2 linked regions of the Salinivibrio kushneri genome follow. The protein of the gene in region 2 binds, or shares a complex with, the protein of the main gene of each other region. Links are inferred from orthologs where the notes say so. Each region holds a gene or a part of one and is shown on either strand. Other genes may lie near its edges.

Evidence for each region. Proteins that work in one complex are often made in the same cells at the same time.
Region 1: the proteins of pabB (region 2) and N8M53_RS01095 are in contact, whole or in part, in a solved structure (PDB 8RP0), measured with the Escherichia coli proteins. The link is inferred for Salinivibrio kushneri from one-to-one orthologs.

Annotation. Positions count from the first base shown.
Region 1 is NZ_CP114588.1:223,631-229,500, forward strand. What follows is about bases 1,699-4,478. They hold N8M53_RS01095 (anthranilate synthase component II), read left to right. Parts: upstream 1,699-2,690; coding sequence 2,691-3,266; downstream 3,267-4,478. Other genes in these bases: N8M53_RS01090 (ExeM/NucH family extracellular endonuclease), read left to right, coding at 1,699-2,596; N8M53_RS01100 (aspartate aminotransferase family protein), read left to right, coding at 3,636-4,478. Outside these bases: trpS (tryptophan--tRNA ligase), read left to right, coding at 1-53; more of N8M53_RS01090, read left to right, coding at 254-1,698; more of N8M53_RS01100, read left to right, coding at 4,479-4,853; astA (arginine N-succinyltransferase), read left to right, coding at 4,883-5,870. UniProt on the Escherichia coli protein: Part of a heterodimeric complex that catalyzes the two-step biosynthesis of 4-amino-4-deoxychorismate (ADC), a precursor of p-aminobenzoate (PABA) and tetrahydrofolate.
Region 2 is NZ_CP114588.1:1,533,307-1,539,251, forward strand. Bases 1,008-3,862 are described here. They hold pabB (aminodeoxychorismate synthase component 1), read left to right. Parts: upstream 1,008-1,656; coding sequence 1,657-3,069; downstream 3,070-3,862. Other genes in these bases: N8M53_RS07195 (fumarate hydratase), read right to left, coding at 1,008-1,418; N8M53_RS07205 (NUDIX hydrolase), read left to right, coding at 3,072-3,821. Outside these bases: more of N8M53_RS07195, read right to left, coding at 1-1,007; N8M53_RS07210 (serine/threonine transporter), read left to right, coding at 4,094-5,362; N8M53_RS07215 (L-serine ammonia-lyase), read left to right, coding at 5,607-5,945. UniProt on the Escherichia coli protein: Part of a heterodimeric complex that catalyzes the two-step biosynthesis of 4-amino-4-deoxychorismate (ADC), a precursor of p-aminobenzoate (PABA) and tetrahydrofolate.

The sequences.
Region 1 (5,870 bases), 1.3 Mb from region 2 along the record:
AAGAGACATTGCGCAAAGTCTATGACGCGGTAGGCTTTGTTCCACGCGTGTAGCGGGTCACTAAAAGATGACAAAAGCAGCGGGTGAAAGCTCGCTGCTTTTTTTTTAACATAACTGAACCAGCTTCTCACTTCTAATTACTTCATCAATAATCGCTGATTCCGGTGCGATTCATATCACGTCATATCCTGTACCTATCATGAATAATACACTCGATTTTCGAGTAAACACTCAATTACGTGAAGGAACAGGTATGAAAAAGCCAATGATGTGGTCACCGCTTGCGCTGGTAATGGCGGGGATTGCACTGCCCGCGGCGGCGACAGCGCCACTGACCGAGAGCTACCAATGTGGGGTGACGACCCCGACCCCCATTTATGACATTCAAGGTGATGGCGCGCGGAGCCCGCTCGTCCCTGATGGCAAATACAGTTCTGACAAAACCTATGCCGTAAAAGGCGTGGTGACGGCTGTCACCCAAGGCCTCTACAAAGGGGTCTGGATTCAAGATCCGCAAGGAGATGGCAACCCAGCAACGTCCGACGGGTTGTTTGTCTATTTGCGTGACGCGCAAGACTTAGCGTTGGCGCCCGGCGATACGCTTTGTGCTAGCGGGAAAATTAAAGAGTACTACGGCCATACCCAGCTGGGTGTCACGGACGGACAGGTAGCAAAGGGGGCTTACCAAGGTGATGTGCTACCCACTGCTATCCGTGTGGGGGCAGAGGAGAGCCTTGATCAGGCACTGGAGCGCTATGAAGGCATGAAGGTGACCATGGACGCTGACAGTGAACTAGTGATCACCCGCAACTTTGGTTTTGATTACGATGCATTTCGCAACAACATGGTGTTATCACATCAGGCGCCTTTGTATAAACCGACACAATTGCATCCTGCACTAACACCAGGTGCTGAGGCGCTGGCAGAGAAAAATGCCCAAAACCAGCTTTATATTGAAACCGACCAGAAAGCGAAAGATGGGGAGATCCCGTATTTCCCTGGCCTTGATGCTGAGCAAGGCTATTTGCGGATTGGCGATCGTATCGAGCGCTTAAGTGGTGTGTTGGGTTATAGCTACAACCAGTATCGTTTGGTGGCGACCAATACCATCACCGCTGGGGATATCGTGCATCGCAATGACCGTCAAGCGGCGCCAAAGACGGTACCAGGCACAGATATTAAGGTCGCGAGCTTTAATGTGCTTAACTACTTTACTAGCGCCAGTGCGGTCGGTGGTCCACTCAATGTGACCTGTGACGATCAAGCCGATGCCGATGCGAGCCGCGGCTGTAATCGTGGCGCAAAAACCGCGGCTGAGTTTGAACTGCAACGCTCGAAAATCGTTAACGCATTGACGGCCATGGATGCTGATATCGTTGGCTTGATGGAGATTGAAAACAACGGCTTTGCAGCGGGCAGTGCTATTGATGATCTGGTGACTCAACTCAACGCCCAGTTTGCTGACCCTCGTGATCACTATCAATTTGTTGAACCGAGTGAGGCGGAGAAACATCAAGGCGCTTACTTTGGCTCTGATGCCATCATGGTAGGCATGATTTATCGTCCTGCGACAGTGGCATTAGCAGGCGATGCCCAGGCTATCCCAATGCCCGAGCAGCATATCAGTGGCGAAAGCCCAGACGGAGAAACCAAGGCTCTCGACAAATACCAGCGTGATAGCTTGATCCAACGCTTTATGGTTAATGATCAACCTCTGAGTGTGGTGGTGAATCACTTCAAATCAAAAGGCTCGGGCTGCTATGAAGATTGGGTTGCGGGTGAGTTTGATAGCGAAACGGCTGATCTGCAAGGGCGTTGCAATGAGTTCCGCGTTTCGGCGGCTGTGGCATTGCGTGACCGATTAAACACCGTGGATGGTGATGTATTGATCTTGGGAGACTTGAACGCGTATGCGCAAGAAGATCCTGTTCGAGTGCTGACGGACTATCAGCGTACCGAGGGGCAACGCGACATTCTCACTGCTGCGGGAACGGAAATTCGTGGTGTGCCTATGCATGCGACCGGCCAACCCGTGGAGCACGGATTGGGGTATACCAATTTGGCCACTGACTGGTTAGGGGACAAAGCCTATTCGTATTCGTTCTCTGGTGAGCTAGGTGCATTGGATCATGCTCTTGCGAATGCCAGCTTGGCCAGCAAAGTGGTTGGCGTGGAAGAGTGGCACATTAACTCGGTAGAAAGCACTTTGTTCGAATATAGCCGCAAATACACCGGAGATTTGGTGAAATCGGACAATGCGTTCTCATCCTCTGATCACGATCCTGTCTTGATCTCGCTTGACTACCCAGCACCTGTGGTTCCTGTCTCTGTGACCGTGAACAATCGCAGCATTTTACCCATTGTACCGCAGCTTAACGGACAGAAAAGTCCGGTTCATGCGTGGATGAAATGGCGTTCGGTGCGCGAATTTGATCAACGCTCTCCCTTGGTCCAATCTTTGGATCTCAAGCGTGATGATCGTATCGCGGTGTCGGTGAAAGCCTTGGGGCTGTTCCCAGTTTATTGTGGTAGTGCGCCCGCTGATACGCCGATGACAGTGACATACACTGGCTTTCGCTGTCAGTTAAACCGCTAACCTCGATGTCGCTCGTCCCAGGCTCACGCTAGGATGACGCTCTATAAGCACTGTGTTAGCATCATGCCGGTTTTCAATCGCATGGCCGAGCACAGTGCTTCTTATCATCGACAACTACGACTCTTTTACCTACAACCTGTATCAATACTTCTGTGAATTGGGCGCATCTGTTTGCGTCAAACGCAATGATGCGATTAGCTTGGCGGAGATAGAGGCGATGGCGCCCACCCATATCGTGGTTTCACCAGGCCCTTGTACCCCAGACGAAGCTGGGATCTCGCTGGCGGTGATTGAGCACTTTGCGGGAAAGGTTCCCCTTTTAGGTGTCTGTCTGGGCTATCAAGCCCTTGCGCAAGTATTTGGTGCTAAGGTGGTACGCGCAAAGGCAGTGATGCATGGTAAAACATCGCCCGTCGATCACGCAGGGCAAGGTGTCTTTGCTCATTTGCCCAGCCCGCTTACCGTCACGCGATATCACTCCTTAGTGGTGGATCCACACAGCTTACCCGCCTGTTTGATGGTAACAGCAACCACCATGGAGGCAGATGGGCGTGAAATTATCATGGGGTTAAAGCACCGTGAGCTCGCGGTGGAAGGGGTACAATTTCACCCAGAAAGTATTCTCACCCAAGAGGGACATGCTTTACTGGCCAACTTTCTCCAGCAATAACGTCGACAGGATAAAGGCGCGACAGTGTTAAGCGCCGTTACCTCGGGGCATCCCAGCCGCGCTCTCCATTACACACGCTTGCACCAAATGGCGATCTTTATCACCAATTTTACATTTCGCGATTTTTGACTGCCTTATCAATGGCTGCAACCTTATGCAGCCTAGCTGTTATCTCCCCTCAGTCTTGCCTGTTTGGCATCATAGCCTTGCTTGCTCTGCGCTTCTCTCTGCTCACAGTTTATGCATAACTATCTCGGTAAACTGCATGAGTTCGGTTACCCTGCTGAAAACAAAACATAATCTGCTATTGCTGCGGTTAAAATAATGTAAATACTATGCATCATAGATTAAACACAGAAGGATTGAGTGATGACAATGGAGCACAAAGTAGAACGTAAACTCTTCGACGAAGTCATGGTGCCATGTTACAACCCAATGCCGATGATCCCAGATCATGGTAAAGGGTCGCGTATCTGGGATCAGGAAGGTCGAGAGTATATCGATTTTGCCGGTGGTATCGCGGTGAGCTGTTTAGGTCATTGTCATCCGGTAATGGTGGATGCACTGACCGAACAAGCGCAGAAGCTGTGGCACTTGAGCAATGTGATGACCAACGCCCCGGCGTTGCGCCTCGCAAAACGCCTCACCGAACTGTCCTTCGCCGACCGCGTGTTTTACGCTAACTCAGGCGCCGAGGCGAACGAAGCCGCACTGAAACTGGCGCGTCGCTGGGCAAAAGAAGAGCACGGCGAGCACAAAAGTGAAATCATCGCTTTCACCAAAGGTTTCCACGGTCGCACCTTCTTTACCGTGACGGTAGGGGGACAGCCCGCTTATTCAGACGGCTTTGGCCCTAAACCTGGCGATGTCACCCATCTTCCTTACAACGACATCGCCGCATTGGCCGACCATATCTCAGATCGTACCTGTGCGGTGATGATGGAGCCATTGCAAGGCGAGGGCGGCATCGTGCCACCGGAAGCAGGCTTTTTGCAGGCCGTGCGCGAGTTATGTGACAAACACAACGCCCTGTTGATTTTCGACGAAGTCCAAACCGGCAATGGCCGTACGGGCACCTTTTATGCCTATCAAGAATCAGGGGTTGAACCGGACATTCTGGCGACAGCCAAATCACTGGGTGGCGGGATCCCCATTGGTGCCATGCTTACCACCGAACGTCTCGCAGCACACATGAAACCGGGCGTTCATGGCTCCACCTATGGCGGTAATCCATTGGCGTGTGCGGTCGCAGAAGCCGTGGTCAATGAAGTGACCAAGCCCGAAGTGCTAGAGGGTGTCATTGAGCGCGAGCAATGGTTCCGTGACGGTTTAGAGGCGATTAACGATAAATACGGCATCTTCAGTGAAGTCCGTGGCAAAGGCTTGCTACTCGGTGCGGCACTGAACCAAGACTGGGAAGGCCGTGCACGCGATATTCTGGTTGCCGCGGGTGAAGAAGGCCTGTTGGTATTAGTCGCCGGCCCAAATGTGGTGAGGTTTACTCCGTCATTGGTGATTACCAAAGCCGATATTAAAGAAGGGATGGCACGCCTGGAGCGCGCGATTGCGAAGGTTGTTGCAGGATAAGCGACCTCATACACTCGGAGGGATTTGAGATGTTAGTTATTCGGCCTATCCGTGCATCAGATTTTGATGCACTGATGTTGTGTGCGGAAGCGTCCGGCCACGGGTTTACCTCGTTGCCGGTGGATGCCGATTTGCTCCAAGGGCGAATTGATAATTCGCTAGAAAGTTTTGCCAAAAAGGTGACAGAGCCTGGCCCGGAAGGGTACTTGATGGTCGCTGAAGATGTAGAAACCGGTGAGATTGCCGGGACGACTGGGATTGAAGCGGCTATTGGCCTCGACAATCCATTTTATAGTTACCACCTGACGAAGGTGGTGCACTCGTCGCGCAAACTGAATGTGCATAACATCGTGGAAGTGCTGACGTTTGGCAACAACTACACCGGCACCACAGAGATCTGCACCTTGTTTATGCGCCCTGAGTTTCGTGGCGGCCTAAATGGCAAGCTTTTGTCTAAGTGTCGGTTTTTGATGTTGGCACAATTTCCCGAGCGTTTCGCAGACGTGGTCTTTGCTGAAATGCGTGGTGTGTCTGATGACGAGGGGAACTCGCCGTTTTGGCAATGGTTGAAGGATAACTTCTTTAACATTGACTTCACGTTGGCTGACTACCTCACCGGGATTGGGGCGAAAGGCTTCATCGCTGATCTGATGCCAAAATTACCGATTTACGTGAGCCTGCTCAGTGAGGAAGCGCGAGCGGTGATCGGGCAAGTGCATCCCAATACTCGCCCAGCGTTGCGCTTGTTGGAAAAAGAAGGCTTTTCGTGCCGTGGCTATGTCGACATCTTTGATGCCGGCCCCACGGTGGAATGCTTACGTCACAATATTGAATCCGTGCGTCATTCTTTCAACGCCTCGGCAAGCGTAAGAGAGCACAGCAGCGCGCAGGACTATTTGATATCGAACACGGACTTTGCCGGTTTCCGCGCGACAGCGGCGAAAGCGGCGGTGGATCATGAAACCAATCAGGTGGTGATCAGCCCCGCGGTAGCAGACGCATTGAATGTAAAAGAAG
Region 2 (5,945 bases):
TCGACGTCAAACTCGTAGATGGCTTCCATCCCCAAGTCTTCAAACGCCACTACGCGTGCCTGCTTGATCGCTTTCGAGACCAAATAGGCCGCGCCGCCAACCGCCATTAAGTACACGGCTTTGTGGTTTTTAATTGACTCGACTGCCGCAGGGCCACGCTCGGCTTTACCTATCATGCCCATCAAGCCGGTTTCGGCGAGCATCATGTCAGTGAACTTATCCATGCGGGTCGATGTCGTGGGGCCTGCTGGGCCAACCACTTCATCACCCACCGCATCAACGGGGCCAACGTAATAGATAAAGCGACCATTAAAATCAACGCCCTCAGGAAGGCCTTCGCCATTGCGTAGCATTTCTTGCAGACGCTTGTGTGCAGCATCGCGTCCGGTCAGGATTTTGCCTGATAACAGCACGGTTTCACCGGTTTGCCAGCTTTGCACGTCTTCTTTGGTCACCGTATCCAGGTTGACACGACGTACATTCTCGCCGACTTCCCAAGTAACTTGCGGCCACTCTTCCAATTTGGGTGGTGCCAACTCGGCAGGCCCGGTACCATCAAGTGTAAAGTGAACATGACGTGTGGCCGCGCAGTTCGGAATTAAGCACACAGGTTTAGACGCAGCATGGGTCGGAGCCGTTTTCACTTTTACATCCACCACCGTGGTTAAACCGCCCAGCCCTTGGGCACCGATGCCCAGCTTATTGACACGATTGAAAATATCGAGGCGCAGCGCTTCCTCGGCATTGCTTGGACCACGATCGATAAGCTCTTGAATGTCAATGTGCTCCATCAGTGACTCTTTGGCCAACACCGCGGCTTTTTCTGCCGTGCCGCCAATGCCGATACCCAGCATACCCGGTGGACACCAACCCGCGCCCATTGCAGGCAAGGTTTTCTCTACCCACTCGGCGACATCGTCCGATGGGTTAAGCATCACCATTTTGGTTTTGTTTTCAGAGCCACCGCCCTTCGCGGCAATTTGAATGTCCACGGTGTCGCCTGGCACCATATCAATGTGCACCACCGCTGGGCTGTTATCACGGGTGTTTTGACGTTTGCCTGCCGGATCAGCCACGACAGAGGCACGCAATGGGTTGTCAGGGTTGGTGTACGCACGTCGCACCCCTTCATCCACCATTTGCTGCACCGTCATATCGTGTCGGTCCCACTGCACCGCCATCCCTACTTTGACAAAACAGGTCACAATGCCCGTGTCCTGGCAAATTGGGCGTTTGCCCTCGGCCGACATTCGCGAGTTAATCAAAATTTGCGCGATGGCATCTTTTGCCGCTTGGCTCTGCTCCTTGTTGTAGGCTTTTTCAAGGGCTTGAACAAAATCAAGAGGGTGGTAGTAAGAGATATATTGCAGGGCATCTGCAACGCTTTCGATCACGTCTTGCTGTTTAATAGTGGTCATCATTGCCTCTGGTGTCATTTGCAGGACCCAAAGCGGGTATCCAGTGTTGGGGAGGCCTTCCCCTCGTTATTATCGTTTGGCTAGGCAGTTGTACTGCTCTGTGATGATAGAAGCGGATGGTTGACAGTCAACTCGCCTCGTCTTTTATTGTTGCTCGTGCCGGAAAAGGCCTAGCTATGATACGCTTAGCGCTATCTGGGCGCCACACGGCGTCTTAACCGTGATCACAAAAAGAAGAATGCAACCACAAAACGCCATGAAGCTCACCACCACACCCATCGACTACGCGCCGGATCTTGCATTAACTTTGTTTGATAAGATTGCCCACCAGCCTTGGGCGATGCTGCTTCACTCAGCGACGCGAACACACCCGGATAGTCGCTTCGATATTCTGGTTGCCGACCCTGTGGCAACTGTGACGGCGCGTAACAACCAAGTAACCACGCGTTATCCCGATGGACACAGCACCACTGACTCTCGCGATCCTTTTCACTGGGTCGCACAATTACAAGCACAGCTGTTACCGGCGGTTTCTGAAATCGCTCCCTGGCCATTTGCCGGCGGTGCTCTCGGGTATTTTGGCTATGATTTAGGGCGCTGTGTTGAGACATTGCCGACGCTCGCCAAAGACGAGCTCTCGGTGCCGGATATGGCGGTCGGCCTCTATGATTGGGCGGTAATGATTGATCATCATCAGCATCAAGCGGTGGTGATTGCACCAGACAGCGACCAGCGCTGGCAATGGCTCAGCCGTCAAAAAGCACCCGCCTCCAAAGTGCCCTTCGCCCTGACAGAGCGCTGGCACGCCAACATGACCGAGACGCAATACCAACAAAAATTTGCTCAAGTACAGGCCTATTTACATGCCGGTGATTGCTACCAAATCAACTTAGCTCAACGCTTTTCCGCCTCCTATCAAGGTGACGAGTGGCAAGCGTATCGCAAATTAGCAACCCGTAATGGTGCGCCCTTCTCTGGCTTTATTCGCTTAGCGGACAGTGCCATCTTATCGGTCTCGCCCGAGCGCTTTCTCTCTCTGCACAACCAACAGATTGAAACCAAGCCCATTAAGGGCACGCGTCCTCGCTATACCGACCCTCAGCAAGACGCAGAGAGCGCTGAAGCACTGAAATCGGCGGAAAAAGATCGCGCTGAAAACTTGATGATCGTCGACTTGCTCAGGAACGATATTGGCCGAGTTGCCTCGCCAGGTTCGGTTTCTGTGCCTAAACTCTTTGATATAGAGAGCTTTCCTGCCGTCCATCATATGGTGAGCACGGTCACAGGCAGACTCCCTGAAGAAAAAACAGGCCTCGATCTGCTCCGCGCGGCTTTTCCCGGTGGCTCAATTACTGGAGCCCCCAAAGTACGTGCAATGGAGATTATTGAAGAGCTGGAGCCACACCGCCGCCATATTTATTGCGGCAGTTTTGCCTACCTCAGCCGCTGTGGCCGGATGGATTCGAGTATTACCATTCGCACTCTGGTCGGCCACCAAGGTCAACTGCACGTATGGGCCGGTGGCGGTTTGGTCGCTGATAGCAAGGCAGATGCCGAGTATCAAGAAACGCTCGACAAAGTCAGCCACATCCTCCCCGTGCTGGCAGACGATGATAACTTGGCTGCCCCTTTAACTGATTTAACGGAGTAACGATGACGCTAATCGCCGAGGAACATGCTTATTTCACGCCTATCCGCTGTACGTTACGCGCTAAAGCAGCTTCTTGGCCTGCGCCCTCGACTCATCCTCAACCCATATGTCACGAGCCAGGCCACCCATTGTCGCCTGCCGATGTGACCCGAGCGTTTTCGTTAACGCCGCTGGCGCGCCACGATAGCCGCATTTTGAATCGCGTTCGCCTCTCACCCAGAATTTTAGGTGGGGCCGATTTTCAACCCGCGGCGGTGCTAATCGGCTTGGTACCGCGCGAAAACGGGATCCAACTAGTATTGACCCAACGCGCGAGTCACCTAAAACATCATCCTGGTCAAGTCAGTTTTCCAGGCGGCAAGCGGGAGCCTTCTGACAGAGATAACACCGCCACCGCGACGCGAGAAATGTGGGAAGAAACCGGGATTCGTGTTGCCCCTGACGCCATTATTGGCCACTTATGCCCGCTCCCTACCGTCACCGGCTACTACATTCATCCGGTACTCGCGTGGGTGGCACCGGATTATCAACCTTATCTTGATGACAATGAAGTCGCCGCCTGCTTTGAAGTGCCGTTAGATACTCTTTGTCGTCCGGGTCATATTCGCGAGCAGTCTTTCTTACTTTATGGCCAGTGGCATCCTGTGTGTGCGTTTTATCACCAAGACAGACTGATTTGGGGCGCCACCGCGCAACTACTCCGTGCACTGATCAGCCAGATCACGTTGTTTTTACCCTCAAATAACCATTAACCAACCACCCACACCCATTAATTAACTGACCAATAACCATACTTATGGAATGGCTTTAGACGCATGTTGATGCATATTTATCCAAAAAATATCCATACAATCATGCCTACTTGTCCGACCAATACAGCTTCCGTTATTGATAGTCATCACATTTTGGTGCAATAGTCTGCGCACTGCTTTTCATATAGCGATCTAGCTCTTGGTTTTCTGTGTGGAAATCGCCAGAATCGCCTTCCCTGATTCCTGTTCCCTACAATGTGAGTAGTATTGTTATGCAAACAACCTCGACGACTGGTACCCGCGCAACCACGCGCCCGCGCTGGACCAAACAAGATACAACCTGGGCGCTTTCCCTTTTTGGCACCGCGGTTGGCGCGGGTATTCTTTTCCTTCCTATCAACGCAGGCATGAGCGGCTTCTGGCCACTTGTGGTCATGACTCTGCTTGTTGGCCCAATGACCTTCTTTGCCCACCGCGGCCTCTCTCGTTTTGTTTTATCTTCTAAAAATGCGGGTAGCGACATTACTGAAGTGGTTGAAGAGCACTTTGGTGTTGGCGCGGGCAAACTGATCACCTTGCTGTATTTCTTCGCTATTTATCCGATTGTGTTGATCTACGGTGTGGGTATCACCAACACCGTCGACTCCTTCTTGGTCAACCAGCTTGGCATGGCATCGCCGCCACGTGCGATTCTCTCATTAGCACTGATTCTCGGCATGATGGCAGTAATGCTACTGGGCGAAAAAATGATGCTGCGCGTGACCCAGTTCTTGGTTTACCCACTGGTTGGGATCTTGGTCTTTATGTCCATCTACCTGATCCCAGAGTGGAACACCGCTGCGTTATCGCAAGTGCCGTCTGCGGGTGACTTTGCCGTTACCCTTTGGATCTCGATTCCGGTACTGGTTTTCGCCTTTAACCACAGCCCTGCGATCTCGTCTTTTTCATTGGCCCAGCGCCGTGATCACGGTGACGACGCGGAATACAAGTCTGGCCAGATCCTGATGCGCTCAGCTGCCATGTTGGTCGGTTTCGTGATGTTGTTCGTATTCTCTTGCGTGCTGTCACTGACGCCAGCAGATCTAGAAGCGGCGAAAGCGGAAAACATCGCAATTCTTTCTTACTTGGCCAACAAACATGAAAGCCCGTTCATTTCCTTCTTAGGTCCACTGGTCGCCTTTGTTGCGATTGTGTCCTCGTTCTTTGGTCACTACTTAGGCGCACGTGAAGGCCTGAACGGAATTGCCACCAAAACCCTGCGCAGCATGGGTAAACCGGTTGATCGCAAAAAAATCGACGTGTTCACCGTGGTATTCATGATCCTGACCATTTGGTTAGTCGCCACCCTAAATCCAAGCATTTTGGGGATGATTGAATCACTTGGCGGCCCAATCATTGCCACCATCCTGTTTATTATGCCAATGTATGCCGTGAAAAACGTGCCAGCAATGCAGAAATATTCAGGTACAATCAGCAACGCCTTTGTTCTGATTATGGGACTGGTAGCAATTTCTGCGATTACGTACAGCATGATCTCTTAATCACTAACGATTCTGAATCAGCCGTCTTGCTTAATCGAACACAGCGCGCGCAGCAGGCGCTATAGGACTGCTGCATTGGGCGCTATGCCCAACCGCATCCATCGATGTTTGCGGCTAACAAGGAGCAGTGAAGGCTGCTCCTTTTCATTTTGGCGAGCGAGCGCTTGCCATCACAGTCAATACCATGGACGGATGGCGTAAACACTAAATCCATTGCCCTTAGGGCATTGACTGAGGTAGACACATGATCAGTGTTTTTGACATTTTTAAGATTGGCGTTGGCCCGTCCAGTTCTCATACGGTTGGCCCAATGAAAGCGGGCAAGTGCTTTGTTGATGAGCTAACCGCCAGTCAGCGTTTAACCGACGTCGATCGCGTCACGGTTGACGTATACGGCTCATTATCACTCACCGGTAAAGGCCATCACACCGACATCGCTACCATTATGGGCTTAGCGGGCAACAGCCCTGAAACCGTTGATATCGATTCAATTCCCAGCTTTATTAAACGGGTAGAAGAAACAGAGCAATTGCCACTAGGTGAGCAGCAACATGCGGTGGCCTTTCCACGCGACGGAGGGATG